Regions from separate parts of the Microbispora sitophila genome, predicted to be linked through region 3. Evidence: riboswitches for the same ligand, from Rfam matches in the RefSeq annotation. Region 3 holds a riboswitch; each other region holds the start of a gene.

Region 1 (7,276 bases), on a different contig from region 3:
TCAGGCGCGCGACGACGAGAACCGGGACGGTGCCGCGGTTCCGGCGCGCCCCGAGCGAGCTCGCGTCACAGGGCCTGTGGTGGGCTGCGCGAGCCGGCGGTGCGGTGCCCGGTCTGTTGGGGGCTGAGGACGATGTCCTCGTGGTGCCGGGCGTGCACCGATGCGGAGACGGGAGCCGCCGGTGCGGCCGCCGCGGTGCGCGGCCGGAACGGGAACGGCAGATGCTCGGGACCGGCGGCGCCCGTGGGCAGGGTCGCCGACTGCGGCGTCCACGCCCCCGGGGTCCACACCTCGGCGGCGGCCTGCGGTGCGCGCTGGGCGGGATCGCCGCCGTACCAGGCGGGCGTGGATGCGACCAGCGCGAGGGCAAGCATCAGCAGGCCCACCACCAACGTGAAGGCGGTGGACCCGCACGTGCCACGTCGTGAGGTCGCCATGAGACCGACCATAACCCACCTTCGCGAAACGGTCATCTGCGTTTCCCGTTGCCCGTTTCTCCCGATCTGCCCGGGCCCGATTTCCGCCATTCGTTGTGCGTACCCGTTCTCGGAAACCATTCCCGTCCGCCCGGGTGCGTTTTCCGTTTCCCCCGGCTCCCCTTCTCACCCGCGCCGGATGCGGCACCCGCGCGCGGAAGTCGCTACGGTGGCCGGAAGACCGGGCCTTCGTGAGGGAGGGCCGAGCCGTGCCGGAGGGAGGGAAGGCTCGTGCGACGCAGGCTGACCGCCGTGCTGCTGCTCCTGCTGCACGCGATCTTCCTGACCGCCGGCGGAGTGCCCGCGTCCGCATCCGCGTCCGCGTGGGAGGCGCCACAACGCGCCGCGGGCCTCCAAACAGCGGGCCTTCACACCGCAGCCCTTCACGCCGCAGCCCTTCACACCGCGGGCTCCCACCTCGCCGTACGTCAGGCGGCCCGCGCCTGGTCTCCGGCGCGTGACGGCGCCCGGCTCACCGACACGCGGAACTGCCCTCCGGCGCACGCCACGCGGCCGGCCCAGGGCGACCCGCCCCGGGTCCAGGCGGGCGCGGGCGGCCCCGGCGCGTCCGGCGGTCCGGTCGTGCTGCCCAACCCGGCGACGCCGCGCGGCGGCACCCGGGTCACCCGGGCCGGGCCGCACCACGACGGCCCGCCCGCACAGTGCCCGCGCCGGGCCGCCTCGGCGCGCGCTCCTCCCTCCACGGCGTACTGAGACCTTTCCCACTCGTACGCCTGTGGAGGCTTCATGTCCCGTGCGCCCCTGTGGCGCGCGGTGGCGGCGCTCGCCGTCATCGCGACCTCACTGCTGCTCGCCCTCACCATGGCCCCGCGTCTCGGTCTCGACCTGCGCGGCGGCACCCAGCTCGTCTTCGAGACGAAGGACTCTTCCACGGTCAAGGCGGACGCCGACGCCACCGACCGTGCCCTCGACGTGCTCCGGCGCAGGGCGGACGCCCTCGGAGTCGTCGACCCCACCCTGGTCCGCTCCGGCGAAAGGCGGATCATCGTCGAACTGCCCGGCGTGCTCGACCCGCGCGAGGCCGCCGCGGTCATCGGCAAGACCGCTCAGCTCAACTTCCATCCGGTGCTCGGTCCCGCCGAGGACGGCGACAAGGACGCGGTCGCCGACGAGAGCGGCCAGAAGCTGAAGCTCGGCCCGGTCGCCCTCAGCGGGGCCGGCGTCACCGACGCCGCCGCGCGCAGCGACCCCCAGATGGGGCCCGGCTGGTTCGTCACGATCGACTTCAAGGAGCCCGGCCCCTGGCGGGAGCTGACCGGGAAGGCGGCCTGCGCTCCGGTCGGCGACCACAAGCGCCGCGTCGCCATCGTCCTCGACAACGAGATCATCTCCTCGCCGCAGGTGGCCGACTCGGTGGCCTGCGACGCGGGGATCTCCGGCGGCACCACGCAGATCACCGGGTCGTTCACGCCCGAGGAGGCGCAGAACCTCGCGGTGCTGATCAAGGGCGGCTCGCTCCCGGTGCCGCTGGAGGTGGTCGAGCAGCGGACGGTCGGCCCGACCCTCGGCGCCGACGCCATCGCGGCGAGCGCCAAGGCCGGCGTCGTCGGGGTGATCCTGACCGCGGTGTTCATCGGCGTCGTCTACCGGCTGGTGGGCGTGCTGGCCGCGGTCGCGCTCGCCTGCTACGGCCTGATCTCGTACGCCGGGCTCGTGGCCATGGGAGCCACGCTCACGCTGCCCGGCCTGGCCGGGTTCGTCCTCGCGATCGGCATGGCGGTGGACGCCAACGTGCTGGTCTTCGAACGGGCCAGGGAGGAGTACGGCGAGGCGCCCCGCCGGGGCCTCAAGGCGGCCCTCGACCGGGGCTTCAAGAACGCCTGGAGCGCGATCGCCGACTCCAACATCACCACCCTGCTCGCCGCGGGGCTGCTGTTCTGGCTCGCCTCCGGGCCCGTGAAGGGCTTCGGCGTGACGCTGGCCATCGGCGTGCTCGCCTCGCTGATCTCGGCGATGCTGATCACCCGGGTGCTCGCCGCCGCCCTGATCGGCAGGATCGGCCCCCGGGCCTCCGGCATCGGCTCGATCGGCCGGGTCAGGACCTGGCTGACCCGGCGCGACCCCGACCTGATGCGCGGCAGGCGGCTGTGGCTCGGCGTCGCGGCCGGACTGCTCGTGCTCGCGGGAGCCGGACTGGTCACCCGCGGGCTGAACTACGGCGTCGAGTTCACCGGCGGCCGGATCGTCGAGTTCGGCACGAGCAGGCCCGTCGACGTCACGGCGGCGAGACAGGCGGTGGCGGACGCCGGGTTCCCCTCGGCCGTCGTGCAGCGATCGGACGACGCGATCTCGGTGCGCACCGGGCAGATCAGCGCCGACGACGTGGTCCGCATGGAGGAGGCGCTGGACCGGCGCGTGGGCGAGGTCACCAAGCAGCGTGACGAGCTCATCGGGCCGAGCCTCGGCGAGGAGTTGCGCCGCAACGCGCTCATCGCGCTCGCCGTCGCGCTCGCCGCGCAGCTCGTCTACCTGGCGTTCCGGTTCCGGTGGACGTTCGGCACGGCGGCCGTGGCGGCGCTGTTCGTGGACGCGGCCGTCGTCGTCGGAGCGTTCGCCTGGATGGGCAAGCCGATCGACGGGGTGTTCCTGGCCGCGATGCTCACGATCATCGGCTATTCGGTCAACGACAAGGTCGTGCTGTTCGACCGGGTGCGCGAGCTGTGGCCGGTGCGGCGCGGGGAACCGTTCGGCCGCGTGGTGAACAGCGCGATCCTGCAGACCGTGCCGCGCACGGTCAACACCGGGCTCGGGGCGCTGTTCATCCTGGCGGCGCTGGCGGTGTTCGGCGGCGACTCGCTGCGCGACTTCGCCGTCGCCCTGCTGATCGGCATCATCGTGGGGACGCTGTCGTCGTCGTTCGTTGCCGGGCCGGCGGCGATCGCGCTGGAAAGGCGCAACTCGCAGCCGCCGCCGGCTCCCGCCGCCCCGCGTGCCAGGCCCGTGCGGCGCGACGGCTCCGGCGCCGTGGTCTGACCGATCTGATCGGCCGGCCTGGTCTGATCGGCCGGCCTGGGCCCCGGGGCGGGACTGCCCGCCCCGGGGTCCGTACGGCTACGGACGGCCGAGCGCGCGCAACTGGAGGGGCGTCAGTGCGGAGACGTTCTGATCGATGGGCGAGTCGGTGTACTGGTGGATCGCCCAGGACTTCCAGTCGGCGGGCGGCGTGATGTCGCCCGGGGCCTTGCTGTAGTGGGCCACCCACAGCGGGTACTGGCCGAGGCCGTGGCCGTACTCGTTGGCGAAGTTCCAGCCGCTGTAGAACATCGGCTTGGTCCCGGTCTTGGCCGTCACGTACTCCAGCCAGGTCTTGGCCCACTGGTTGACGTGCTCGACGGACTCGCCGTCGGTGGTCTCCAGGTCGAGCACCAGGATGTCGCCGGGCTTGCTCGGCTGCGCGTTCACCACCTCGAGGAAGTGGTCGGCCTCGGCGATGGGGTCATTGGAGGGATGGCCGTAGTGGTAGACGCCGCGGACAATGCCCTTCTTCTCCAGCTCCCGCCAGTGGCGGGGGAAGGACGAGTCGGTCCACGAGGTCCCCTCGGTGGCCTTGATGAAGCCGAACTGCGCGCGGCTGTTCATCCAGTCGTGGTCGGCCTCGTAGCCGGAGACGTCCTGGCCGTACGTGTGCGGGTTCGCGTAGGCCGGGGCGGGCAGGACGACGGCCGCAGTGACGGTGGCCGTGGCGGCCGAGACCGCGAGGGTCGCCGCCGCGAGGGCGGAGCGCAGGCGCCGGCGGAAGGGCCGGCTCCCGAGGGAGAGCCGATGGCTGGACATGACGGGGTTGACTCCTTGCTTCCATGCCGCCTACCGGGTTAGCTGACGGGTTCGGGCAGGAAGTGCCCTACGGGCGCATCTGGGGGGCCTACGCGCCGATTCACCCCGAAGAGAGTGGGTCCCCGGCTCCACGTGACGCGGATTCGGCGGCCGCGCGATGATCGCGCGGTCCGGGCAACGACACGGCAAGGGGATAGGACGGCGGAATTCGCTCCGTACCCATGCCGTGTGCACTAAAGGTACACACACGACAAGAATGGTGTAAACAGGACAAAACATGTCTTTACCTGGCCCGATACCACCTCGGGCCGCCACCGCCAGGCAAGTAAGGGCTGCGATTACCAACGGTAAGTGTTCGTCGCGTCACAATCTGTGAAAGAGTCCGTCCTCGGAGGGATTCACTTGGGGGTCTGCGTCACTTCGGTAGGGCGGGTGGGGTGAGAGGCATCCCTCATCACGTCGCCTGTGTCATGGACGGGAACGGCCGGTGGGCCGCACAGCGGTCGCTGCCCCGCACCGCGGGGCATCGGGCGGCCGAGGCCGCTGTGATCGACGTCATCGAGGCGGCCCATACGGCCGGCGTCGAGTGGCTGAGCCTGTACGCCTTCTCCACGGAGAACTGGCGGCGGCCGGCCGCCGAGGTCGACGTCCTGCTCCGACTGGTGCGGCGCGCCATCCGGAAACACGCCCTGGCACTGCACACACGCGGGATCCGCTGCCGGTTCCTCGGGGTCACCGACTCGCGGATCCCGCCCGCGCTGGCCAGGGACATCGCCGACCTGATGGCGCTGACCCGCGACAACCGGCGGATGACGTTGACGGTGGCGTTCGATCACGGCGGTCGCCGCGACATCGTCGAGGCCGCCCGGTCGCTGATCCGCGACGGGGTGCCGCCCGAGCAGGTCACCGAGGAGAGTTTCGCCCGCCGTCTGCCCCACCCCGACATGCCGGAGGTGGACCTGGTCATCCGCACCTCCGGTGAACAGCGGATCTCCAACTTCATGCTCTGGCAGGTGGCCTACGCCGAATGGGTCTTTCCCCGGGTGCTGTGGCCCGACTTCCGGGCCGAGCACTTCTGGGAATGCCTGGAGGTCTACCGACGGCGCGACCGCCGGTTCGGCGGCGTACAGGCACCGGCTCCTACAGGAAAGGGATGTCGATGAGCGACGCAGCAGCAGCCGGAACCGACGCCGATCCGCTCGGCCCGGGATCGATGCTCCACCGGTTGACCCGGCAGACACGCTGGGGGCTGGTGGCGACCCGGGCCATCGTCCTGGAGGCGGCGCACCCGCAGATCGGCGCCGCGCTGATCACCAACTCGACCTTCGTCGCGCACCCGTGGCGACGGCTGCGCAACACGGTGCTCAGCTCACAGCGGATGGTCGACCCCGACGCGCGGGTCCGGCAGCGGGAAGCAGCCCGGCTCAACCGCCTGCACGCCCGCATCACCGGCACCGATGCCGAGGGCCGCCCGTTCAACGCCGCGGATTCCGAGGCGCGCGCCTGGGTGGTGGCGACGCTCTTCGAGTCCACGGTCACGATGTGCCGGCTGAGCGGCGAGTCCGTCGACGGCCCCACCTTGGACCGGCTGTACGCCGAGTTCCAGTCGTTCCTCGCCCTGATGGACCCCTACGGGGGCAAGCTTCCGCCCACAGTCCGGGAGTTCTGGCGCTACTACGCGTCCGTGGTGGAGGATCGGCTGGAGAACACCGAAGCGGTCCACGTCATCCTCGACCGCCTGTTCGCGCAGGTGCCCGCTCCCCCGCTGCTCCGCGACCGGCCGGCCGTGTGGGCGGCGGGCAGGGCGCTCGCCGGTCCCGCGGCCACCGCGATCATCGTGGCGTCGCTGCCCGAGTCGCTCCGCGCACGCCTGGGGCTCGCCGAGTTGCCGGGCACGCGCACGCTGATGCACGCCGCCTACCTGTCCACCCGGCTCGCGACCCGGGTGCTGCCGGAGGCGTGGACGCGGCTCGACACGGTCATGACCATGCTCGACCCGGCGTACGCCCCGCAGCGAAACGGCGACGCGCCGGCCGGACCGCCCGTGCTGGAAGGGCTCCGCCGTGGCGCGGCGAAGGCGGGGGCGCTCCTGCGCCTCCTCACGCCCGATCCGGAGACGGCGGCCGCGGGCGACTCGACGGTGCGCTCCGCCTCGCGATTCTTTTCCGAGGTCCTGGACCAGACCGGCGACGGCCACCTCGACTGGCCCGACCTCGCCGCGATGGCCCGGGAGATCGCCACCCGTCTCGACCTGGACGCCCAGGACGAGGACCGCTTGTTCTCCGCCTTCGCCGACTGGTGGCGCGAGCTGCAGAAAGAACTGGACACCGACGGCGACGGCCGCATCACCGGCCATGAGTACGCCGCGGCCACCGCCGCCATGGCCGGCTCCGCCCTCATCAGGATCGCCGAGGTCCTGTTCGACGTCACCGACACGGACGACGACCAGGTCATCGACGCGCGGGAGTACCAGGCTCTCTTCCGCACGGCGTTCGACCACGACCCGGGCGGCGGCGACGCCGGCGAGCGACTGACCCGGGGCGAGTTCGTCCGCCGGTTCCTGGGCTTCATGGCGGGCCGCCGCCACTCCGGCGTGTACGACCAGATGTTCGCCCAGTCCTGACGGCATCGCCTCCGGCCCGCTCGCCGGCGCACGCCGGGTCAGGCACTAGATCATCGAGCGCATCGGCCCGTGCGGCGGCTCGATGCCGAGCTGCGTCAGCGCGGAGACGTGGAAGACCGAGCCGGGCACGTGGATCGCGTGGGCCAGCCCGACGTGGGCGTCCCGCCAGAAGCGCTGGATCGGGTTGTCCACGCGCATCGCGTTGCCGCCCGACCGCGCCACGATCTCGTCCATCGCCCGCACCGCGCGCCAGGCCGCCTGGACCTGGGTGCGGCGGCCCACGGCCCGCTCGTCGAAGGTCACCTCGCGGCCGGAGGCCACGATGTCGTACATCCGTGAGGCGTTGTCGAGCAGGGCCGCCCGCGCCGCCGCGATCTCGGCC
Region 2 (7,276 bases), on a different contig from region 3:
AGGTCAGCGACCAGCCGTTGATGGTGGAAGCGCCGGTGTTGGTGATGGTGAGGTTCTCCGTCAGCCCGTTGTTCCAGGCGTTCACGGTGGCGCTGACGCGGCAGGCGCCCGAACCGCCGCTGGGCGACGGTGACGGGGAAGGCGACGACGACGGGGACGACGACGGGGACGGGGACTGGGAGGGCGAGGGGGAGGGAGACGTCGACGGACCGGACTGGAACTGCGTGAAGAACTTCCACACCTCTCCCGAAGTCCAGGTCCTGGCACCGCTGGTGGAGGTGGACCCGTCGTTCGGGGAGGGGGTGTGATCCCCGTCGAACGCGGCCCACACGACCGGGTATCCGGCCCGGCACCCCGAGTAGGCGGTGATGATGTGCGTCAGGCTGCCCTGCGCCGGCTCCCGCGGAGTCATGGGGGTGCAGCCGTTGTTCGTGACGAACCTGTCACGCAGTGACCGTCCCTGCGAGATGTTGAGCACCGAGTCATGGGTGCCGTGGATTCCCATGTACGCGACCGGCTGGGTGCCGCCGTTGCACCCGCTGAGCTGCGCGCCGGAGTAGACCGCGACCGCACGGAAGACCGTCGGCCGGGCACACGCGACCGCGAAGCTCATCGCGCCGCCGTAGCTCCATCCCATGGCGAAGCGCTGCGTCGTGTCGACACAGAGATCGCCCTCGACCCGCTTCAGCACGTCGTCGGTGAAGGTCAGGTCTTCACCGTTGGTGTTGCCCCAGCCATTGTTGATGCCCTGGGGCGCGATGAAGATCGTGCTGTTGTTCGAAAGTTGCTTGAGCCCGTAGTAGGACCAGACGGCTCCGTCCGATCCGCCCGTGTCGACAATCTGGGCGGTGCCGTTCAACCAGTGGTACGCGAAGATCAATCGGTAGGGGTGGTTGTTGTCGTAGTTGTCGGGAATCCTCAGGATCCAGGTGCGATTCTTGCCGCTGGTCGTGATCGTTTGTGAACCGCTTCTCAGCGTCGGGGTCTTGCCGCATCCGGCGGTCGCCGCTGCGACGGCGCTGATCGAGGACGGCGTGGTCGCGCCGAGGCTGTCGCTCAGTGCCATACGTCCCGTGGTCAGGACGAGAAGTGCGGCGGCCGCGATGGCGGTAAAGATGGATCTCTGTCTCAACTTCACGCAACTCCTTTTGCCGTTCGAAAATCGACATGCGTCGATAGGGAAGCCATTTGTTTTTCCTTCACCCGGTGGATCGTCCGCAGTCGGCATGTGGATGCCGGCCGTGCGGCCTCCCCGGACGGATTCGAACGCTAAGTGAGCCCACCGTCAGTCGACCCGCAGGAGCGCGGCGACCGACCATCGTCGGCGCGCGCGTGCTCGCCTTCCCTCCTGCTGCAGAAGAGCATGGCGAGTTCAGATGCCCGTTAGCGCTGGCATGGCGTTCGCCGGAATCTGCCGATCCCGATCAGTTCCGTCTGGCGTTGAGCCAGCAGACATGTTAACGCTAACAGTGACGGGGGCGGCCAAATGCTCCTCTCTGCCGGGCGACTGGAGGTGGTGGCGAAGCGGAGCAAATATGAAGTCATGAGATCTGTCAAGAATTTCGCCTTCTCCTCGGGAGTCCCTCGCCGGTAACCGTCCATTCCCGCGGTTCTGACCAGGAAAGAAGCAGCGGCTGCCGTTGCCGCCGGGATGAAATTTTCATCGTCGGCGCCTCGGCTACTCCGGAGACGAGGCCGCCATTCGGCGCGGTGCCGTTTCCGTCATCCCATCGCCGAACGGCTGGGCGTTTGGCATCACCCGGTGGCGCCGATCGTCGGCATTTGTCGCCTGGAAAACACCTGGACGATTTTGGCGCGGGCGGTCGAACGAGGGGCGGTGTCGCGTCGTCAGCGGGCGAACTTCTCGATGGCGGCCGGGCTGACCGGAGTGAAGAAGTTGACGAGGTTCCCGTCGGGGTCGCGGAACAGGAGAGACCGGTTGCCCCAGGGCATCGTCGTGGGCTCGTTGACGAACTCCTCGACGAAGCCGACCAGGTTCTGATGCACGCCGTCCACGTCGTCGACGAGGAACTCGATGATCACGCTGCGGTTGCCGGCAGGCCGGGCGGCGCCGGGGGCGAAGAGCGGGACGGTGCGGGTGCTGCCGATCGCGAGGGTGGCGGAGGCGGTCCTGAGCTCGGCGAAGTCCTCGCTGGACCAACTGGCCCGCACTCCCGTGGCTCGCTCGTAGAAGTCGACGAGGCGCGCGACGTCGCCCGTGATGATGCGGATCGATACGAAGTCCATGGTGATCTCCCTGGTTCGTGGGGGTGTCCTCCCGCGGCACACTAGAGCGAATACCGGACAGAAACCGCCCAGTATTTTCACTAGATTGTTGTGACGTGGCTCGACCTACTCATCGCGTGCTCACACTGCTGGAGCTTCTGCAGTCGGGCGGCATCCGGACCATGGCCGAGCTCGCCGACCGGCTCGGCGTCGACGAGCGCACCGTGCGGCGATACGTGGACCACCTGATCGACCTCGACGTGCCCGTCGAGTCCGTGCGCGGCCGCTACGGCGGGTATCGGCTCGCCCCCGGATATCGCATGCCTCCGCTCATGCTGAGCGACGACGAAGCGCTCGCCGTGCTGCTCGGCCTGGTCGCCGGCCGCCGGTCAGGGTTGACGACGACGACGGGCACGGCGAGTGAGACGGCGGCGGCCAAGATCCGGCGGGTCCTGCCCGAGCGGCTCGCCCGCAGGCTCGGCACCGTGCTCGAATCCCTCGCCTTCACGGCTCCGCCCGGCGAGTTCGCCGCCCCGGAGACCGCGGTCCTGCTCTCCGTCGCCGATGCCGTGCGTCATCACCGGCCGATCTCGATCAGGTACACCGCCGCCGACGGCCGGCGCAGCGAACGCACGCTGCATCCGTACGGGCTCGTCGCCCATTCGGGCCGGTGGTACGTCACGGGTGCGGATCCCGAGATCGGCGAGGATCGGACCTTCCGGCTGGATCGCATCGCGGACGCGAGGACCCTGCCCGGTTCGTTCGAGCCGCCCGCCGGGCTCGATCCGGCGCAGCACGTCCTGTCGGGGTTCGCCAAGGCTCGGTATCGGCATGAAGTGGTCCTGCGAATGCAGGGAACGGTCGAGCAGATCCGCGCCCGGCTTCCCGCCGGCGTCGCGACCGTGGAGGAGTCCCCGTCCACGGAAGGCGCGGATCCCGAGACCGAGGGCTGGCTCCGCGTCGAGGTGCGGGCGGAGCGGCTCGACTGGTTGCCTCCGGTGCTCGCGTCGCTCGACCGGCCGTTCGTCATCGAGCGACCGGACGAGCTCCGCGGTCTCGTCGTCGCGCTCGCGGAGCGGCTCGCGGCCTCCGCCCGCAAGGTCCCGCCCCCGCCGGGCACAGGCTGAAGCGCAGCGCTTGCAGGAGAGTGGGGACGTCGACGCGCCTCAGTCGACGGAGCAGTTTGGGGTCGTTGCGCCTCATCGCGGATGGCGCGTAGTCCGATCGGCAGAGATGCCCTTGGCGGCGGCACGCCCAGGGACATCTCCGCCGAGGATGTATCCGCGGCCCCGGGGTCAGACGCCGGGGCGTACGGCGGTGAGGAAGCTGCTCCTCCAGTAGCCGTTGAGCTTGTCGACGCTGACCACCGCGCCGCTGTGGGGGGCGCTGATCACCTTTTTGTGCCCTATGTACATGCCCACGTGGCCGCCGCCACTGGTGAAGATGAGGTCGCCGGGCTTGAGATGCGCCAGGGAGACCTTCTTCTTGACGGCGCTGAGCATCGACCACGTCGTGCGCGGGAGCTTGACGCCGGCCTTGCGCCAGGCGAACTGGACGAGCCCGGAGCAGTCGAACGCCCGTGGGCCCGTGGCGCCCCATATGTACGGATCGCCGAGGTGCCTTTTCGCCACCTTGATGGCGTGCTCGGCCTTCTCCTGCTGGAGAGCGGACTTGGTGACCTTCGTGTTCGCGGAGTCATCCGCCGTGGACGCCGCGGGGGCCGCGCCGTTGTACGGGGTGGTCACCGTGGCGGGGGGCTCGGGTGGGATGACCGTCGAGGCCGTTGGCGGGGCTGCCACCGCCCCCGACGCGGCGGCCGCGGGGAGCGCGCTCAAGGCTCCTACGGAGGCGGTGAGTGCTGCGCTACTGATCGTGACGCAGGCGATGCGGAGCAGAGTGGTGGAGTTGGTAGACAGGGGATCTCTCCCTAGGGTCTTCCGCTTGTGCCTACCGGGTTAGCTGACGGATTCGGGCGGGGAAGTCGCCCTACGACGCTGACGCGCCGATTCACCCCAGACCTTCGTCGAAGGTCGATTGGTTCCCCGGCTCCGGGCCTCCTTGCTGCACGGATTCGGCATCACCGGCGCCCAGGGGGGCGGGAGGGCGTGGCGACGGTGACAGTGGATGGTCGATTTCGAACACCGGCCGGGTTCGTAACGGCGGCGTCACGTGGACCCCGTCGTAGGGCAAGGAAACTACCAACTTGCCCCATATTGTCGCAAAGGCCCCAAACGGGTAAGGATCGCGTAAAAAGGATCAAAAGCCCAAAACCGCAGGTCAAGGAGTGTCTGCACGGCGGGGAGTGTGATGCGCGTCACACGCGTCGAGCGCTTTGCGGGCCGTCAACGCACGCGCGTATAGCCAGCGAACGGCGCGCCGGAACGACCTGGCCGACGTCTCCTGTGAGTCGTACGTGCTGAGGTTGGGCAGGGAGGGGATGTCGGCCGCCTAGTCGGCGGGCAGGCCGTTGCGGCGGGCCAGAGTGCCCAGGGTGCTTCGCAGCGCCTCCGTCTCCTCGGGGCTGAGGCCGGCGGTCAGTTCCGTGTCGAGTTCGGCCGCCGCCGCGGCGCATGTGGCCAGCAGCTCCCGGCCCTCGCCGGTGAGCGCGAGTGTCTGCCTGCGGCGGTCCAGGGGATCGCGTTCACGTCGTACGGCGCCGAGCTCCTCCAGCCGGTCGGCGAGCGACACCACCAGGCTGGGTGCCACGTTCATGAGCTTGGCGATGTCGAGCTGAGAGGTCGCCGTTCCGGACTCCAGCAGCGCCAGCAACCCCACGTGTTTGGGCTTGAGGCCGTGGTCGGCCAGGCGTGCCGAGAACCGCTCGGTCATGACGGCCCCCAGCGTGCCGAGCCGGAAGGCCAGCGTGGAGGTCAGCTTGACATCGTTCATGCCCATAATGCTACCGTCTCAATATCATTCAAACTATGAACGATTAGGAGTCAGAACGGTGCTGAATCCCGCCTCCGTCCACGTCGTGTTCGCCGACCTCCAGGACGGCATCGTCGACGTCAGTGCCACCAATCCGGCCTCGTCCGTCCGCCGCGCGGCCAGGGTTCTGAACGGACTCGTCACAGCCCTCGGCATACCGTTCACCGTCTCTGCCGCACCTCGCCCGGGCGGCCCGGTGATGATCGAGGAGGTGCCGGACGGTGAGCCGTACGTGCGCACCGGACCGTCCTGCTGGGACGACGCCGTCTGGCGTGAGGCCGTCCTGGCCGCGGGCCGTCCCACCCTGGTGATCTGCGGGGTGACGACGGAGATCGTGGTGCTGCGCACCGCCCTCGACGCGCTCACGCACGGCCTCGGCGTACAGGTCCTGGTAGACGCCTGCGGAGGCGTCACCGCCCGCACCGAAGACGCCGCCCTGCGGCAGATCGAGGCCGCGGGCGGCGTGGTGACCTCCGTGGCGGGTTTCGCCGCCGACATGGTGCGCGACTTCACCACACCCACCGGTCGGCGGGTGATCACCGCCCTGCACGAACTGGTATGACTCGCCGACCCTGGCCGTCGATCGCCCCGGCTCGCGCAGCGCTGGTCTCCCTACGGCTTCACGAGGGCCGTGGTCACTACTTCGGCGGTTTCGGCAGGCCCGTACGGTCTCCCGGGACATTCCGTCCGAGCCGTACGACGACCGTGTCCGAGCCGGGATCGACCTGGACGACCTGACCGCCGAAACCCAGTGCCCAGTGCATGTCGTGAGGTGCGCCGTCGACCAGGCGCCGGCGCGGGGCGGCGGAACTCCGCTCTCGCGTGCTGGGCTTCAGCGGGTCGACGACGGGACCGCGGGCGTTCATCCACCACAGGTAGCCGTACGCGGCGTTCAGCTTCTGCGACGGCCGGCCGGTCGCCGCCTCGCCCAGACGTCCCCGGGGGCCGCGTCCTGGGCGAGACCGACGGCGAAGCCGGTGCGACCGGCGGCCCGTACGAGGCGGCGGTAGTCGGTGTCGACATCCCAGTGCCGGCCGGAGACGTTGGTCAGGATGTCCTTGATAGTGACGTCTGCGGAGGGGGTGCCCGCCCATTCGGGGACGTACTCAGACACCTTGTCGTCGATGGAAAGCCTGCCCTCCGCTTCGGCGATGCCGACCAGGGTGCCGGCGTAGGACTTGGTCGCGGAGAAAACCTCCTGGCTGGTGGTCGTGTCGGTGCCGTTCCAGTGCCAGTCGGCCACGAGTCGCCCATGCCGGATCACGACCAGGCAGTTCGCGCCTCTCCTCCCGGCATCGAGAGCGATCTTCTCCAACCCGGCGCGATCGAAACCGGCGTCATCCGGGCTGATGCGACGCCATTCCGCTCCCGGATAGACGGTCGTGGCGGGACGGAGGGTGGCCGACGGAGTGGGAAGACCTGTCCGCGTCTGCGGTGGTGTGGTCTGGGACCCGGCCGAGCACGCCGAGCCGAAGGCGGCGGCTGCGAGAGTCGGCGTCAGGACGCCCCGCGCGATGAGGGACTTCGCTCCCCCGCATGCTCACCTCTCCGCCTTCGGCCACTCCTACCGGTTCACCGTATGGCGATTTCAGCCGGTCAGCGCGTACGCCAGAAGGTGCCGTCGGCCGAGGGGTCGTCGGGGTCGCCCTGCGGCACGGTGAACCCCGCACCCCACACCGTCGCCGTCCCGGGCCTGCGCGCGATCGAGAACAGAGCGGCGTCGGTGCCGGCCTTCCGGGGGAGCGGAGTGCTCCGCCAGGCCGAACCCGTGACGTGCCACAGGGTGGGGTTCCAGCTGCCCTGCACGACCCACACGCCGCCCTTGCCGTCGGGCTCCACCTCCGTGTACGGCTGGGCGTTGACGGCACCGACTGAGGCGAGCCATGAATGGCCGTTCCAGCGCATGACCAGGGTGCGGCTGTAGGTCACGTCGTCACCCTCGTCGTCGGCGCCTTCCCAGGTGACGCCGCCGACGGCCCACACGTTGCCGGGGCTCACGACGGCGATGTCGTTGAGGACCGCGGCGGCGTCGGGCGCGGGACGCGTGATCGCGGGCGTGGGCACCAGCGCCCAGGACCTTCCGTTCCACCGCATGATCGCGGGACGATCGCCCTTGGTTCCC
Region 3 (7,276 bases):
AGCTCCACAAGGTCGAGCTGGTCCGGCCGCGGTCGGTGATCGCGAAGAACACCGTGGAGGCGCTCCAGTCGGGCATCATCTACGGCTTCGCCGGCCTGGTCGACGGCATCGTGGACCGCATGACGGCCGAGCTGGCCTCCGACCCCGACGACGTCACCGTGGTCGCCACGGGCACGGGTGCGCCGCTCGTCATCGGCGAGGCCCGTACGATCGACGTGCACGAGCCCTGGCTCACGCTGATCGGCCTGCGGCTGGTCTACGCCCGTAACGCGTCCTGACGACTGCCTCGCGTACGGGACCATAGAAGGCAGGATCCCGTTCAGAGAGGACTGACGTGATGGACGCCGACTGGGTGGCGCGTTTCGCCGATGAGGTCATCGCCGAGGCTGAACGGCGCGCACCGGGCAAACCCGTCGTCTGCGCGTCCGGCCTCAGCCCGTCCGGCCCGATCCACCTGGGCAACCTGCGCGAGGTCATGACCCCGCACCTGGTGGCCGACGAGATCAGGCGTCGCGGCTACGAGTGCGTGCACATCATCTCGTGGGACGACTTCGACCGCTTCCGCAAGGTTCCGGTGGGCATCGACCCCGCCTGGAACGAGCACATCGGCAAGCCGCTGACCACCGTCCCGGCTCCGCCCGGCAGCGAGTACCCGAACTGGGCCGAGCACTTCAAGGCGCCGATGATCGCCGCGCTCAACGAGCTCGGCGTGGAGTTCCACGGCATCAGCCAGACGCAGATGTACACCTCCGGCGCGTACCGGGAGCAGGTGCTGCTCGCCATGCGCGAGCGGCGGAGGATCGACGCGATCCTCGACCAGTACCGCACCAAGAAGGCCAAGGCCAAGGAGGTCACGGACGCCGACGAGGCCGCCGCCCTGGAGGGCTCGGGGGCCGCGAGCGAGGACGACGGCTCCGGTGCCGGGGGCTACTACCCCTACAAGCCCTACTGCTCGGTCTGCGACCGCGACCTGACCACGGTCACGTCGTACGACGACGAGACCACCGCCATGTCCTACACCTGCGTGTGCGGCCACGGTGAGACCGTCCTGCTGTCCGAGCACACCCGCGGCAAGCTGGTGTGGAAGGTCGACTGGCCGATGCGCTGGGCCTACGAGGGCGTGGTCTTCGAGCCGTCGGGTGTGGACCACAGCTCGCCGGGTTCGTCGTTCGTCGTCGGCGGCCAGATCGTCCGCGAGGTGTTCGACGCCCCGCAGCCGATCGGGCCGATGTACGCCTTCGTCGGCATCAGCGGCATGGCCAAGATGAGCAGCTCCAAGGGCGGCGTGCCGACCCCGGCCGACGCTCTGTCGATCATGGAGCCCGCGCTGCTGCGCTGGCTGTACGCCCGCCGCCGCCCCAACCAGTCGTTCAAGGTCTCCTTCGACCAGGAGATCCAGCGCATGTACGACGAGTGGGACACGCTGACCAAGAAGGTGCAGGACGGCACGGCGCTGCCGGCCGACCAGTCGGCCTACCGCCGCGCGTCGAGCACGGCCTCCCGGGTCCTGCCGGAGACGCCGCGACGGCTGCCCTACCGGACCCTCGCCTCGGTCGTGGACATCGCCACCGGGCACGAGGAGCAGACGCTGCGCATCCTGCGCGCGTTCGACCCGGAGATCACCGGGCTGGACGAGCTGCGGCCGCGGCTCGACCGCGCCCAGCACTGGGTGAACACGTACGTGCCCGCGGAGGAGCGCACGCAGGTGCGCGAGACGCCCGACAAGGAACTGCTCGACACGCTCGGCGAGCAGGACCGGGAGTCGCTGCGCCTGCTGGTGGAGGGCCTCGACGAGCACTGGTCGCTCGACGGGCTGACCACGCTCGTGTACGGCGTGCCGAAGGTGCAGGCCGGGCTCGACATGGACGCCAAGGCGGCCACGCCCGAGCTGAAGGCCGCCCAGCGCGCCTTCTTCGCCCTGCTCTACCGGCTGCTCGTCAGCCGCGACACCGGCCCGCGGCTGCCCACGTTGCTGCTGGCCGTGGGCCGTGACCGGGTGCGCGAGCTGCTCGGCCGCGCCTGATCTCGGGCCTGATCTCCTGCGGGTGGGCCGGACGGTATGACCGTCCGGCCCACAGCCGTGTGCCGGGACAGGCGAATCAGTGCAGGCAATTCAGTGCAGGCAATTCAGTGCAGGCGAATCAGGGCAGCAGGACCAGCCGGCCGCGGAGGCCGCCTCTCCGTAGCCGTTCGTGCGCCTCGGCCGCCCGCTCCAGCGGATAGGTGCCGGCGACCCGCAGGCTCAGCCGCCCCGCCTCGGCGAGCTTCGCGACGTCCCGGAGCTGGGCCGCGTCGGCGCGGACGAACACCGTCGAGACCCGGATGCCGCGCAGCGGCAGGGGGGCCAGCCCGGCGGCGACGGCGACGAACGCGCCCCCGTTGCGCACGGCGTCCAGCGCGGGCAGGCCGACGACCGCCGCGTCCACCAGGCCGTGCACGCCGCCGGGAACGACGGCTCTGACGGCCGCGGCCAGGTCGGTGCCCCTCGGGACGAACCATTCCGCGCCGAAGCCCCGGACGAGTGACTCGTCGCCGGGCGCGGCGACCGCGGCGACCCTGAGCCCTCGCGTCACGGCCAGCTCCACGAGATAGCCGCCGAGGCCACCGGCCGCTCCCGTGACGAGCAGGGTCTCACCCTCGGCGAGCCCGGCGAGATCGAGCGCCTGGACGGCGGTCAGCGCGTTCAGCGGCAGCGTCGACGCCTCGGGCGCGGCCACCCCGGCGGGCGCGGGCGCGACGGCCGTCTCGTCCAGCACGACCAGGTCCGCCTGGGCCTTGAGCGGCTCCGTCAGCCGGTCGGACAGCCCGATGACCCGTTCGCCCGGGCGTACGCCCGTCACTCCCGGTCCGGCCCGATCGACCACACCCGCCACGTCCCAGCCGAGTGCGTACGTCTCCAGGTGCGGCATGAGTCCGTTGTCGGCGAGGGCGCCCGCGGCCGTGAGCAGGTCGACGGGGTTCACGGCCGCCGCCTCGACCCTGATCCGCACCTGCCCCGGCCCCGGCTCGGGCTCTGCCACGTCGACGACCCGTACGGCTCCGTCCCGTGCCACCAGTGCTCTCATGAGTTCCTCTCCTTCCGATGTCGCAAGGAGCGTAAGGAGAGCTGCTCTCTTCTGGGAAGAAGGCACCTGATAGTGCGTAAGGCAGGAGAAGGTAAGTCGATGGCCCCCGGCTCGCGTCGCTCCACGGGCGGCGTACGACCGGAGGCTCGACTCCGAACCTTGACGACCTTCATGGCAGGCGTTTACCTTCCCTGAAGGGTGGGCCGACGAAGCATCGTCGTGGGGGAGGGCGGACGATGGGTGTTCCCGAGGTCGTCTACCGAGGTGACAATCTCGCCTCGGACCTTGAGCGTGCCGGTCTCACCGAAGAGGATCTGCTTCTCCTCGCGGAGCTGGCCAAGGGCGTGACCGCCGACCGGGTGGGCCGCAGTCTCGACGTCAGCGGGCGCACCGTGCGGCGCCGGCTGCGGTGCATCTGCGACCGGATCGGCGTCGCGACCGCGATCGAGGCCGTCGCCTGGGCGGCGCGCCGCCGCCTCATCTGACCGCGTTCGCGACGCCCTCTGGCGAGGAAGGGCTCAGTCGGCGACGCGCACCGCTCCCGCGAACGGCCGCCCGGCGATCTTCGCGATGTGGATGACGTCTCCCGTGCGCGGCGCGTGGATCATGTAGCCACCGCCGATGTAGATGCCCACGTGGTGCAGGTCGGGGTAGAAGAACACCAGGTCGCCGGGGCGGAGCTGGTCGCGGGAGATGTGCGTGCCGGCCGTCCACTGGTCGCCCGTGTAGTGAGGAAGGCTGATGCCGACGGACTGGTAGGCCGCCATGACCAGACCCGAGCAGTCGAAGGAGCCGGGCCCCTCGGCGCCCCACACGTACGGCTTGAGCTGCTGCTTGAGGGCCCAGCGTGCCGCCTGGGCGGCCTTGCCGTCGCCCACGATGGGGAACGACATCCTGCTGCGCGTCTCGGCGCCGACCGTCCGGGAGACCTGCCGGTAAAGGTTGCTCTCGGTCTTCTTGATCAGCTTGGTGATCTTGTCGCGCCGCGAGTCGAGGCCGCCGAGGAGCTTCTTGACCTCGGCCTGCCGGGCCGAGGCGCTCTCCCTGGCCCGCGCGGCGGCGTCCATGGCCTTGGTGACCTCGGCGACCTCCTGGCTCTCCTGGAGCTCCAGCGCGTACGTCGTGGAGGCCTGGTCCAGGTATCGCCGGGGGTCGGCGTCGCTGTCGATGAGCACGAGCGCGTTGCCGAGCCCGTTGGTCATGTAGGAGTGCTGCGCGAGGGCGCTCGCCTTCTGCCGGCGGACCTCGAGCTCGGCCTCGCTCTTGGCGAGGTTCTTCTTGGCGAGGTCGGCGGACCGCTCGGCCGCCTTCAGGCGCACGCGCTCGCCGTTGTACTGCTCGGTGAGGGTCTCGATCTCGGTGTAGAGGCTCTCGACCTGCGCGGTGAGCTCCTTGAGGCTCGGCTTGGGGTCGGCGGTGGCGCGGACCACCGGGGCGCCGAACGTGATCGCGGTGATCGCGACGCCGACGAACGCCAAGCGGCGGATGGCACCCGGACCGGCCGTGCCGGATCCGGATCCTCGGCCGCGGGCGTGCCTGCCCACCGGCCGTCCTCCACGCATGCGCAACCGAGCTCCTCTCCCACATGTGCCCGCGGCGGGCCCGTCGTCGAGACGGGGCCGTACGGCGGGGCACTTCTGAGCGCCTACCGGGTTAGCTGACGGGTTCGGGCCGGAGTAGCCCTACCTTTGCGGATTCACCCCTTGACGATCCGAGATCGAACCGATCCTGATCCTGCAGTTGGGTCCCCGGCTCCCCTTCGCACTCGGTGCTTCGAAGATTCGGCGCCCGGTCGCCGTGAGCGCTCACGATGACCGGCATCGTCGCTGGACGATAGTGCACGGCGAGTTCTTGCTCAACCAGAACTCCGAAACCCGTCTACGTTTGACAACCAAACGATCACGGTCGGGTCACGAGATCGGTAGTGATACGTCCGCGTTCACCTGGGTTTAGAGCGATCTGGGACTTTGGATGTGCTGCCCGGGCTGGTGAAAAAAGTGGGACGAACCGGAACAGTCACCTCGGGGGGCGGTCGTTCATCCGTCCGTATCTTGACGGCTACGGACGGTCAAGCATCATGTCGGGTGTCGCGTTTGGGAATGACCGTTATCCGTACGGGACCGCTCCGCGCCGACCGCGTTGGATCGGCCGCGGTCCGGCTAGGCTGGCCGGTCATGGAGCAGGTCGCCGCGCAGACATCCAGTGAGCCGGGTGCCATGGCCGTGACGGTGCGCCGGGCCAGGACGCCGGACGTCCGGGCGATCCGGCGCCTCGTCGACGCGTATTCGGGCGTCGGTCCCCGCCTGCTCAAGAAGAGCACGGTCACGCTGTACGAGGACGTCCAGGAGTTCTGGGTGGCCGAGACGGGCGGGCAGGTCGTCGGCTGCGGCGCGCTGCACGTGCTGTGGGAGGACCTGGCCGAGATCAGGACCGTCGCGGTGGACCCCGCGGCGCGCGGCGGAGGCATCGGCCACCGGATCGTCGCCGCGCTCATCGAGACCGCCAGGGACCTCGGCGTGCGGAGGGTCTTCTGCCTCACGTTCGCGGTGGAGTTCTTCGCCAGGCACGGTTTCACGCCCATCCAGGGCACCCCGGTCTCCCAGGAGGTGTACGCGGAACTGCTCGCGTCGTACGACGAGGGTGTCGCCGAGTTCCTCGACCTGGAGCACGTCAAGCCGAACACGCTGGGGAACACCCGGATGTTGCTGCACCTCGACCGTCATTGATCGCCATTGATGGGCATTGATCACTGATCTTGACGACGATTGTCGGCTGCTGCAAAGGTGACTGTTGATACACCTGTCGCTACTTTTGGCAATATCAGCGTGTGCTACAGACGTGCGGCGCATGCGTCTTCGAAACGAGGTGACACGGTGAGCACCGGACAGCCGCCGTACCCCCAGGACGAGTCGGACGGAACGCCACCGCCGTCATCGAACCCCGGGTACAGCACGGACAGACAAGCCCAGGACTACGACCCCGACGTCACGGTCGTCAGCTATCGCGGGCAGCACACGGGCCCGCAGCAGCCGCCCGGCTACGACCCCGCCCAGGGCGGCTACGGCCAGCAGCAGGGCTACGGCGCCCAGCAGAGCCAGCAGCAGGGTTACGGCCAGCAGGGCCAGCAGCCCGGTTACGGGCAGCAGGGTTACGGCCAGACCGGCCCACAGCAGGGCTACGGCCAGGAGGCCGCCCAGCAGCAGGGTTATGGCCAGCAGCCCGGTTATGGGCAGCAGCAGTACGGTCAGCAGGGGTACGGCCAGACCGGCCCACAGCAGGGTTACGCCCAGCAGGGGTATGGCCAGACCGGCCCGCAGCAGGGCTACGGCCAGACCGGCCCGCAGCAGGACTACGGCCAGCAGTACGGTCAGCAGGGCTACGGCGCCCAGCAGGGCCAGCAGCAGTACGGCCAGCCGTCCCAGGGCGGCTACGGCCAGCAGGCCGCCTCCCAGGACTACGGCCAGCAGCAGGGCTACGGCGCCCAGCAGGGGCAGCAGCAGGGCTACGGCGCCCAGCAGGGCTACGGTCAGCAGCCCGGTTACGGGCAGCAGCAGTACGGCCAGCAGGGCTATGGGCAGCAGCAGTACGGCCAGGAGCAGTACGGACAGCAGCAGTACGCCCAGTCGTCCCCCCAGCAGGGGTACGGCCAGCAGCAGGGCTACGGCCAGCAGCCCGGTTACGGGCAGCAGCCCGGTTACGGGCAGCAGCAGTACGGCCAGCAGGGCTATGGTCAGCCCGACTTCGGCCAGTCGTACGCGGCCGCGGGGCCGATTCCCCCCGGCGCCCCGGCCCCGCTCGCGGAGTGGTGGCAGCGCCTGGTCGCCCGCATCATCGACGGCGTGATCGTCGGTGTCCCCTTCGGGATCATCACGCTCGTGATCACGGGGATCGTCGTCACCAACGCGAGCATCGATCCGGCGACCGGGGTGTTCACCACCGGAAGCGGTTACTTCCTGGCGTCATTGCTCACGGCGATCCTGGGCGGCCTTGTCATGGTCGCCTACGAATTCCTCATGCTGCGGGCGCAGGGGCAGACGCTCGGCAAGAAAGTCATGGGCATCAAGGTCGTTCCCGTCGGAGGCACTCTCGACGCGGGCGGGCTTCCCCAGGACGCGGCGCTGAAGCGCGCCGGCGTGCTCTACGTTTTCGAGTTCCTGCAGTGGATTCCCGTTATCAGCTACCTCGCGAGCCTCGCCTCCCTTCTGAACGTG
Region 4 (7,276 bases), on a different contig from region 3:
GCGCCGCCCGGGAACGCATTGTCGCAGCCACGGCCGCCACCGTCGCGCTGTGCAAATCAGGCGCCCTGCGCAAATCAGGCGCCCTGTGGAGATCGGGCGCCCTGTCGTGATCAGGAACGGGCGAGCCGCTCACGCGCGTACGACCGCCATTCGCGGGTCAGGCCGTCGGCGGTCAGCCCGAGCACCTCCCGTAGGGCGGCGCCGATCTCCTCGCGCAGCGCGGCGCGGTAGAGGGCGACCAGCCTCCGCTCGCCGAACCTGGCGGCGATGTAGCGGCAGGCCAGCCACGCCTCCTCGTACGCCTGGGCGGGCCTGGCGGCGAAGTCGGCGGGCCCCGGCAGGGCGTTCAGCGCCGCCCTCCCGGCCGCCACGTCGGCGGCCAGCTCGGCGGCGACCGCACGGACCGGCAGCCCGCTGTCCAGGTAGCCCACGTAGTCGGCGAAGCCCTCCATGAGCCACATCGGCACGGCGCGGCCACCGGCGGTCGCCACGTGCGTCAGCTCGTGGGTCACGACGACCAGGCGGCCGGTCGCGGACAGGCGGGCGAACGCGGCCGGCTGCACGATCACGCGGCCGCCGGTGGCCACGGCCGCCAGGCCGTCCACCTTCGCCGGCGCGGCCAGCACGGCGGCCTGCTCCTCGGTGCGCGGCACGAGGACCACCGCGCCGCCGTACCCGCCCCAGATCCTCGTCACCGTACGGCCCGCGCGATCGGCCAGCGCGGCGATCTCGGCGACCAGCGGCCGGGGCGACCCGACGACGACGGCGCGCTCGCCGCGGGCGACGGAGGCGCCGGTCCACATGCTCGGTTGCTCCCGTACGGCGGCCCGGGCATCCAGCCGCAGGGCGAGCAGCGGGTCGGGCGGCGCCGCGGCGGCGGGCCCGGCGAGCAGCGCGGCCAGCGCGGCGGCCACGGCCGCGATCCGGCCGACCCCGTGGGGCGGAACTTCAGGCCGGCGCCGATCGGCCTCGGCGCGCACGCCGGGCACGCCCCCGGGCACGCCGCTCGTGGCAGTCACGCCGTGCATGCTAGCCAGCACGTGTCACGGCCCCGTCCACCTCGGCGAGGTGGACGGGGCCGTGAGGACGGCGCCGGTCGAGGGGGCTGGTGACCGGTGCCCGTCAGACGCCGGGGCGGACGGCACCCACGAAGGTGCTCCTCCGGTAGGCGTCCAGCTTGTCGATCCGGACCCGCGTGCCGCTGTGCGGAGCGTGGATCATCTTGCCGTGCCCGACGTACATGCCGACGTGGCCGCCGCCGCTGGTGAAGATCAGGTCACCGGGCTTGAAGTTCCCCCAGGACACCTTCTTCCTGACCGCGCTGCGGATGGACCACGTCGTGCGCGGCAGCCGTACGCCCGCCTTGCGCCAGGCGTACTGGACCAGGCCCGAGCAGTCGAACGCGCCCGGTCCCGTGGCTCCGTAGCGGTAGGGGTCGCCGATCTGCTTCTCGGCCACCTTCACCGCGCGCTGGGCCTTGGCCCGCTGGAGCGCGGCCCTGGTGACCTTCCGCTTGGCGGCGCGCTTCTTGGTCTGCTGCTTCTTCGCGGCGGCCTTGCGGGCGGCGCTGTTCGCGCTCTTCGCCGTGGCCGTCTTCGTGGCTGTGGCCGTCTTGACGACCGTGACCGTCACCGTGTCGGCCGCCGCCGGCTGTGCACCGGCGACCCCTACGGATGCCGTCAAAGCGGCACCACCAAGGGCAATTCGGGCAAGACGGGACAGGCTAGCGGGGGTGGTAGACAGGATCTCTCCTCGGGTCTTCCGCTCACGCCTACCGGGTTAGCTGACGGGTTCGGGCGGGGAAGTCGCCCTACGGCGCGCGATGCGCCGATTCACCCCGGACCTTCGCGTGAAGGTCGATGGTTCCCCGGCTCCGTGCCTCCTGACTGCACGGACTCGGCAGGCCACCGGCGCCGGGGGATCCCGCGAGGGGGAGGGTGATGGAGAGCGCCGGTGACGGTGGATGACTGCGCGACCGGCCGGCCGGACCGGGAGCGCGGCGGCGAGGCGTGCTCGCCGCGGCCCAGAAGCTACCGAGGACTCGCCGCGTTCGGCAAAGTCCTCCAGCCGGATAAAGATCGGATAACGAAGGCGGCGGAGAAGAAACCGCAGCTTACCCGCATCGCAAAGGGCTAAGTGTGACTCTGCTCACAATCTCGGCAACAACGGCTAAACCAGGTCACACAAGTCACAAAAGGCACAAAGATCACAGAGACGGCCTGGCCCTCAGGGACGGACGGCTCCGATCGCGTGATACTCGGCGAGTGTGACAATCTTCACAACATCGCCGGTCTGCGGCGCGTGCACGACCTTGCCGTCGCCGGCGTAGATGCCGACATGCCCGTATCCGGCGTGCCAGAGCAGGTCGCCCGGCTGGAGCTCGTCCAGCGAGACCCTGCGGCTCGCGCCCCAGGCCCACTGCTCGTAGCTGGTCCGCGGCAGCGTCACGCCCGCCGCCGCCCACGCGGCCTGCACGAGTCCGGAGCAGTCCCAGGCGTCCGGTCCTGTGCCCCCGTAGCGGTACGGCTTGCCGACCTGCTTGTAGGCGAACTGGAGGGCCGACAGCGCGTTGCCGGACGCCGGCCCGGTGTAGACGACGCCGGCGCTGTTGGGATTGCCGGGGTTGTACGTCCCGAGCGAGCGCAGCAGCTTCATCTGCTCCCTGACGAGCTTGTCGACCTTCTCCTTCTCGTCGGCGAGCTCGCTCTTGACGTCGGCGGCCTCCTTGTACACCACCTTGCTCTGGTCGCGGCGGTCCTTGAGGTCCTTGATGGCGCCCTCGTACTCCCTGAGCCGCCCGGCCCGCTCGGCCGACATGTGGTTGAGCGTGGCGAGGCCGCTGAGCATGGCGTCGGGGTTGGGGCTGTAGAAGACGCCGCCCCACGACCCCATCTCGCCGACCTGGTAGCTGCTGACGGCCATCGAGACCAGCCCGGAGCGGAGCGCCTCGACCCGGACGTTCTGCTTCTTGTAGTCGTCGTTGATCGCGAGGTACTTCTGCCTCGCCTTCTTCCACTTCTCGTTGGCCGCGTTGTAGCGGTCCACGAGCTTGTCGGCCTGCTCGTTGAGCTTGTTCAACTTCGCCTTGGCCTGCGCGACTGTGGGCTTCGGATCCGCCTGCGCGCCCGTCACCGGCGTCAGCAGGACCACGGCGGCCAGACTGGCGGCCACCGGCACACGCCCTCGCACTGAGGCCCCCTTTAGATCAACGAAACCTGCGGCGCGACTCTATCTAGGCGATCTTGAAGCTTCAACCTATTCGCAGGTATTCGCGGCAGTCATCACTCACGGTGACGACGCCGGGCCGGAGCGCGCGTACGGCGCTTCAGCCGCGGCCGAGACGGCGCAGCAGCAGGAGCGAGGGCACCGGCCGGGCGCCCATGCGGCGCACCGACTCGGCCACCTCCCGGTCGGAGGAGACCACCGCGATGGCCCGCCCCGGCGGCTCCGCGCGCACCAGCGTGCGGATGAGGTCGTCGGCGATCTCCCCGGGCGCGCTGAACATCACCCGCACCCCGCGCGGCGCGGACACCTGGACGGGCCCGTTCAGCTCGGCGCCGTCGAACACGCACGTCACCTCCGCCCGCGTCTGCACGGCGAGCCCGCCGAGCCCGGTCAGCAGCCGGGCCCGCTGGTCGGCGAGGGTCAGCGACGGATAACCGGTCTTGGTCACGTTGTAGCCGTCGACGATCAGGTGCAGATGGGGGATGGCCAGGAGCTGGTCGAGGAGCTGGGGGTCGTCGTTGGCCAGGGCCCGCGCGGGCACGGCCGTCACGCCCGGCTCGCCCGGCAGCACCGCGTTCACGTAGTCGGCCGGCCTGCTGATCGTCGTGGGCAGGCCGAGTTCCTTGCGCAGCCCGGCGGCGGCGTCCTGGAGCGCGTCCAGCAGTACCCGCACCCGGGCGTCCTCGATGCTGCGACCCTCGCGGGCGGCCCTGCGGCTCGCCTCCAGCTGGCGCTCGGCGTCCGCCAGGCGCTCCCTCAGCCGGCGCAGCTCGGTCTCGGCCGCGCCGTTGGCGCTCGCGACCCTGGCCCGCGCCTCGGCCGTCTCCGCCTCCAGCTCGGCCGCCCTGGCCTCGGCGGCCCTGACCCGCTCCCGGGCGTCGTGCAGCTTGCGCCGCAGGTCGGAGTTCTCCGCGCGGGCCGCCTTGAGCTGCTCGCGCACCCGGTCGATCTCCTCCTTGGCGGAGGCGCGCTGCGCCGCGAGCTGCTCACGCAGCCGCGTCTCCGCCTGCTCCCGCTGGGTGCCCGCGGCGGCGGCCTGCTCCAGGTCTGTCCGCGCCTGCTCGACCAGATCCGGCCAGCCGGGCGGGCGGGTCAGGTAGGCCGCAGCCGCGACCAGCACCGGCTCGGCCGCGGGGGGCACCGTGCCCTCGGCCAGGCTCGCCACGAGCTCGGGCCAGGCGGTCTCCACCGTCTCGGCCACCCGCTCGCGGAACTCCTTGTCGTTCTCCAGCTGGGCCGCGATCGGCGCGCTGCCCAGACGGGCGCGCTTGCGCGGGTCGAACTTGGCGATGTTGCGCAACGGCGGCGGCACGGCCGCGGCGGGCATCGAGCCCAGCACCTGCGCCGCGACCTCCACCACGTGTAAACGGACCTGCTCGGGCAACGGACGAGACAGGCCTTCTCCGGCTGAACTCATCTCGTCGCTCCTCGGTCGTGTCCTACAGATCTTCTGCTCACTGCGGTCGCCCCGGCGGCGCCTCGCGGTGCTGTCGCCCCCGAGTGCGAGAACGTCCCCGATGCCCGCCGTCCGCGAGGCGTGAGCCTCGCGGCGCGCCCACCGGACCGCCCTCACACGGCAAGATCTGCGAGACACTCCCTTGTTCTTGTCTTCCTTCAAGGGTACGGCCGTCGCACCGTGTCCATGTCGCGTTCATGATCTGTGACCGTGCTCGCGGCGGCGGCGAGACCGGGCCGGGCGCGGCGGGGCACAACCCGTTGGCGGGCGTCCGGCTCCCGTCCCTACGCTTGGCGGCGTGTTCACGCGTCCGGCTCCCGTCCCTACGCTTGGCGGCGTGTTCACCCCTCCGTACCCGATCACGACCCCCCGGCTGGTCCTGCGCCCGTTCACCGAGGCCGACCTCGACGACCTGTACGCCTTCCACTCCCTGCCGGAGGTGACCAGATACCTCTACTGGGACGCCCGCACGCGGGAGGAGACGAAGGCCGCGCTCGACCGGAAGATCGCCTGCGCGTCGCTCGGGAAGGACGGCGACGTGCTCAGCGTGGCCGCCGCGCTGGCCGGCGGCGGGCCCGTGATCGGTGACCTCACGCTGTTCCTGCGCAGCCGCGAGCACCGCCAGGGCGAGATCGGGTTCGTCTTCAATCCGGCGTACCAGGGCCGCGGCCTGGCCACCGAGGCGGCCCGCGAGATCCTCCGGATCGGGTTCGAGGGCCTCGGGCTGCACCGTGTGCACGGCAACTGCGACGCGCGCAACACCCCCTCCGCCCGCCTCATGGAGCGGCTCGGCATGCGCCTGGAGGCCCGCCTGGTGGAGAACGAGTTCTTCGCCGGCGCGTGGAGCGACGAACTGATCTACGCGATGCTGGCCCGTGAGTGGCGGGCCGGAGCGGCCTCCGCGTAGCCGCTCACTTGACCGTCGCTTTGCCTCCGCCCAGGGCGGGGGCGGCAATTGTCGGTCGGGACTTCTATGGTCATGGGCGTGGATGCGGTACAGGGCACGTTGGACGAGCTCGGCACTCCCCTGCGGGAGGTGACGTTCGTCGTCTTCGACCTGGAGACCACCGGCGGGTCGCCCGCGGAGCACGCCATCACGGAGATCGGCGCCGTGAAGGTGCGCGGCGGCGAGGTGATCGGCGAGTTCGCCACGCTGGTCGACCCCGGCGGCCCCATCCCGCCGTTCATCTCCGTGCTGACCGGCATCACCGACGCGATGGTCGTGGCCGCGCCGAAGTTCTCCGAGGTGCTGCCGAGCTTCCTGGAGTTCATCGCCGGGGCGGCGCTGGTGGCGCACAACGCGCCCTTCGACATGTCGTTCCTGAAAGCGGCGTGCCAGGTCAACGGTTACCCGCCCCCGGCCAACCCGGTGGTGGACACGGCCGATCTCGCGCGCCGCGTGCTGACCCGCGACGAGACCCCCAACTGCAAGCTGGCCACCCTCGCGCGGGTCTTCCGCAGCTCCACCGAGCCCTGCCACCGGGCGCTGGCCGACGCGCAGGCCACGGTCGACGTCCTGCACGGCCTCATCGCGCGGGTCGGGTCGCTCGGCGTGCACACGCTGGAAGACCTGCGCGGCTTCGTGCGCGCCCCCACGCCGGAGCAGCAGCGCAAACGCCACCTCGCCGACGGGGTGCCCGGCGCGCCGGGCGTCTACGTCTTCGAGGACGCCAAGGGCGAGGCGCTCTACATCGGAAAGAGCTCCAACCTGCGCAACCGGGTGCGCAGCTACTTCACGGCGAGCGAGACGCGCTCCCGCATCCGCGAGATGGTCGGCATCGCCGAGCGGGTCAGGACGATCGTCTGCGCCACCGCGCTGGAGGCGGAGATCCGCGAACTGCGGATGATCGGGGCGACCAAGCCGCGCTACAACAGACGGTCCCGCTTCCCCGAGCGGGCGGTCTGGCTCAAGCTGACCGACGAGCCGTTCCCCCGGCTCAGCGTCGTGCGCGAGGTGAAGGACGACGGCGCGGCCTACCTCGGCCCGTTCGGCAGCAGCCGCACCGCCGACGACGCTCGGACCGCCATGCACGAGGCGCTGCCGCTGCGTCAGTGCACCGAACGGCTGTCGGCCCGCGTGCGGCGCCCCGCCTGCGCGCTCGCCGAGATCGGCCGCTGCGGCGCGCCCTGCGAGGGCCGGGAGAGCCAGGAGGGCTACGCCCGCCACGTCCGCCGCGCCCGGCACGCGATGGAGCTCGACGGGGAGGCGGTCTTCTCGGCGATGGAGGCGCGCATGCGGCGCCTGTCGGCCGAGCAGCGATACGAGGAGGCGGCCGTCGACAGGGACCGGCTCGCGGCCTACGTCAGGACAGCCGCGCGCATGCAGCGCCTGCGTTCGCTGACCGGCATCCCGCAGATGGTCGCGGCCAGCCCCGCCTTCGACGGCGGCTGGGACATCCACGTCATCCGGCACGGCAGGCTCGCCGCGGCCGGGGTGATGCCCCGGGGCGCCCACCCCACGCCGTACGTGGACGCGCTGGTCGCCACGGCGGAGACGGTCGTCCCCGGTCCCGGCCCCACCCCGGCCGCCAGCGCCGAGGAGACCGAGTGCGTGCTGCGCTGGCTCGACTCCCCCGGCGTGCGCCTCGTCCAGGT

The links. A riboswitch is a leader RNA that binds a small molecule or an ion and turns the genes downstream of it on or off. The one in region 3 is predicted to bind cyclic di-AMP.
Region 1: linked by a shared signal. The riboswitch ahead of IL992_RS21715 (glycoside hydrolase family 25 protein) and the one ahead of IL992_RS48775 (C40 family peptidase) in region 3 are both predicted to bind cyclic di-AMP.
Region 2: linked by a shared signal. The riboswitch ahead of IL992_RS24920 (C40 family peptidase) and the one ahead of IL992_RS48775 (C40 family peptidase) in region 3 are both predicted to bind cyclic di-AMP.
Region 4: linked by a shared signal. The riboswitch ahead of IL992_RS08495 (C40 family peptidase) and the one ahead of IL992_RS48775 (C40 family peptidase) in region 3 are both predicted to bind cyclic di-AMP.

What each region holds. Positions count from the first base shown of each region.
Region 1 covers NZ_JADBGC010000011.1:185,117-192,392, forward strand. The annotation lists gene IL992_RS21700 (hypothetical protein) at 66-437, opposite strand; gene IL992_RS21705 (hypothetical protein) at 708-1,190, shown strand; gene secD (protein translocase subunit SecD) at 1,224-3,470, shown strand; gene IL992_RS21715 (glycoside hydrolase family 25 protein) at 3,549-4,271, opposite strand; cyclic di-AMP (ydaO/yuaA leader) riboswitch at 4,284-4,430, opposite strand; gene uppS (polyprenyl diphosphate synthase) at 4,709-5,434, shown strand; gene IL992_RS21725 (oxygenase MpaB family protein) at 5,431-6,894, shown strand; gene IL992_RS21730 (acyl-CoA dehydrogenase family protein) at 6,940-7,276, opposite strand, start outside.
Region 2 covers NZ_JADBGC010000013.1:269,232-276,507, reverse strand. The annotation lists gene IL992_RS24935 (cellulose binding domain-containing protein) at 1-1,132, opposite strand, end outside; gene IL992_RS24930 (VOC family protein) at 1,849-2,247, opposite strand; gene IL992_RS24925 (helix-turn-helix transcriptional regulator) at 2,364-3,353, shown strand; gene IL992_RS24920 (C40 family peptidase) at 3,522-4,061, opposite strand; cyclic di-AMP (ydaO/yuaA leader) riboswitch at 4,156-4,313, opposite strand; gene IL992_RS24915 (MarR family winged helix-turn-helix transcriptional regulator) at 4,675-5,115, opposite strand; gene IL992_RS24910 (isochorismatase family protein) at 5,174-5,716, shown strand; gene IL992_RS24905 (hypothetical protein) at 5,793-6,020, opposite strand; gene IL992_RS24900 (serine hydrolase) at 6,047-6,469, opposite strand; gene IL992_RS24895 (hypothetical protein) at 6,751-7,276, opposite strand, start outside.
Region 3 covers NZ_JADBGC010000039.1:2,116-9,391, reverse strand. The annotation lists gene IL992_RS42465 (type III pantothenate kinase) at 1-278, shown strand, start outside; gene lysS (lysine--tRNA ligase) at 338-2,023, shown strand; gene IL992_RS42455 (NADP-dependent oxidoreductase) at 2,142-3,065, opposite strand; gene IL992_RS42450 (helix-turn-helix domain-containing protein) at 3,302-3,550, shown strand; gene IL992_RS48775 (C40 family peptidase) at 3,584-4,543, opposite strand; cyclic di-AMP (ydaO/yuaA leader) riboswitch at 4,693-4,846, opposite strand; gene IL992_RS42440 (amino-acid N-acetyltransferase) at 5,240-5,791, shown strand; gene IL992_RS42435 (RDD family protein) at 5,939-7,276, shown strand, end outside.
Region 4 covers NZ_JADBGC010000004.1:90,742-98,017, reverse strand. The annotation lists gene IL992_RS08500 (gluzincin family metallopeptidase) at 111-1,019, opposite strand; gene IL992_RS08495 (C40 family peptidase) at 1,123-1,683, opposite strand; cyclic di-AMP (ydaO/yuaA leader) riboswitch at 1,758-1,912, opposite strand; gene IL992_RS08490 (C40 family peptidase) at 2,227-3,189, opposite strand; gene IL992_RS08485 (NYN domain-containing protein) at 3,326-4,642, opposite strand; gene IL992_RS08480 (GNAT family N-acetyltransferase) at 5,019-5,588, shown strand; gene IL992_RS08475 (DEDD exonuclease domain-containing protein) at 5,667-7,276, shown strand, end outside.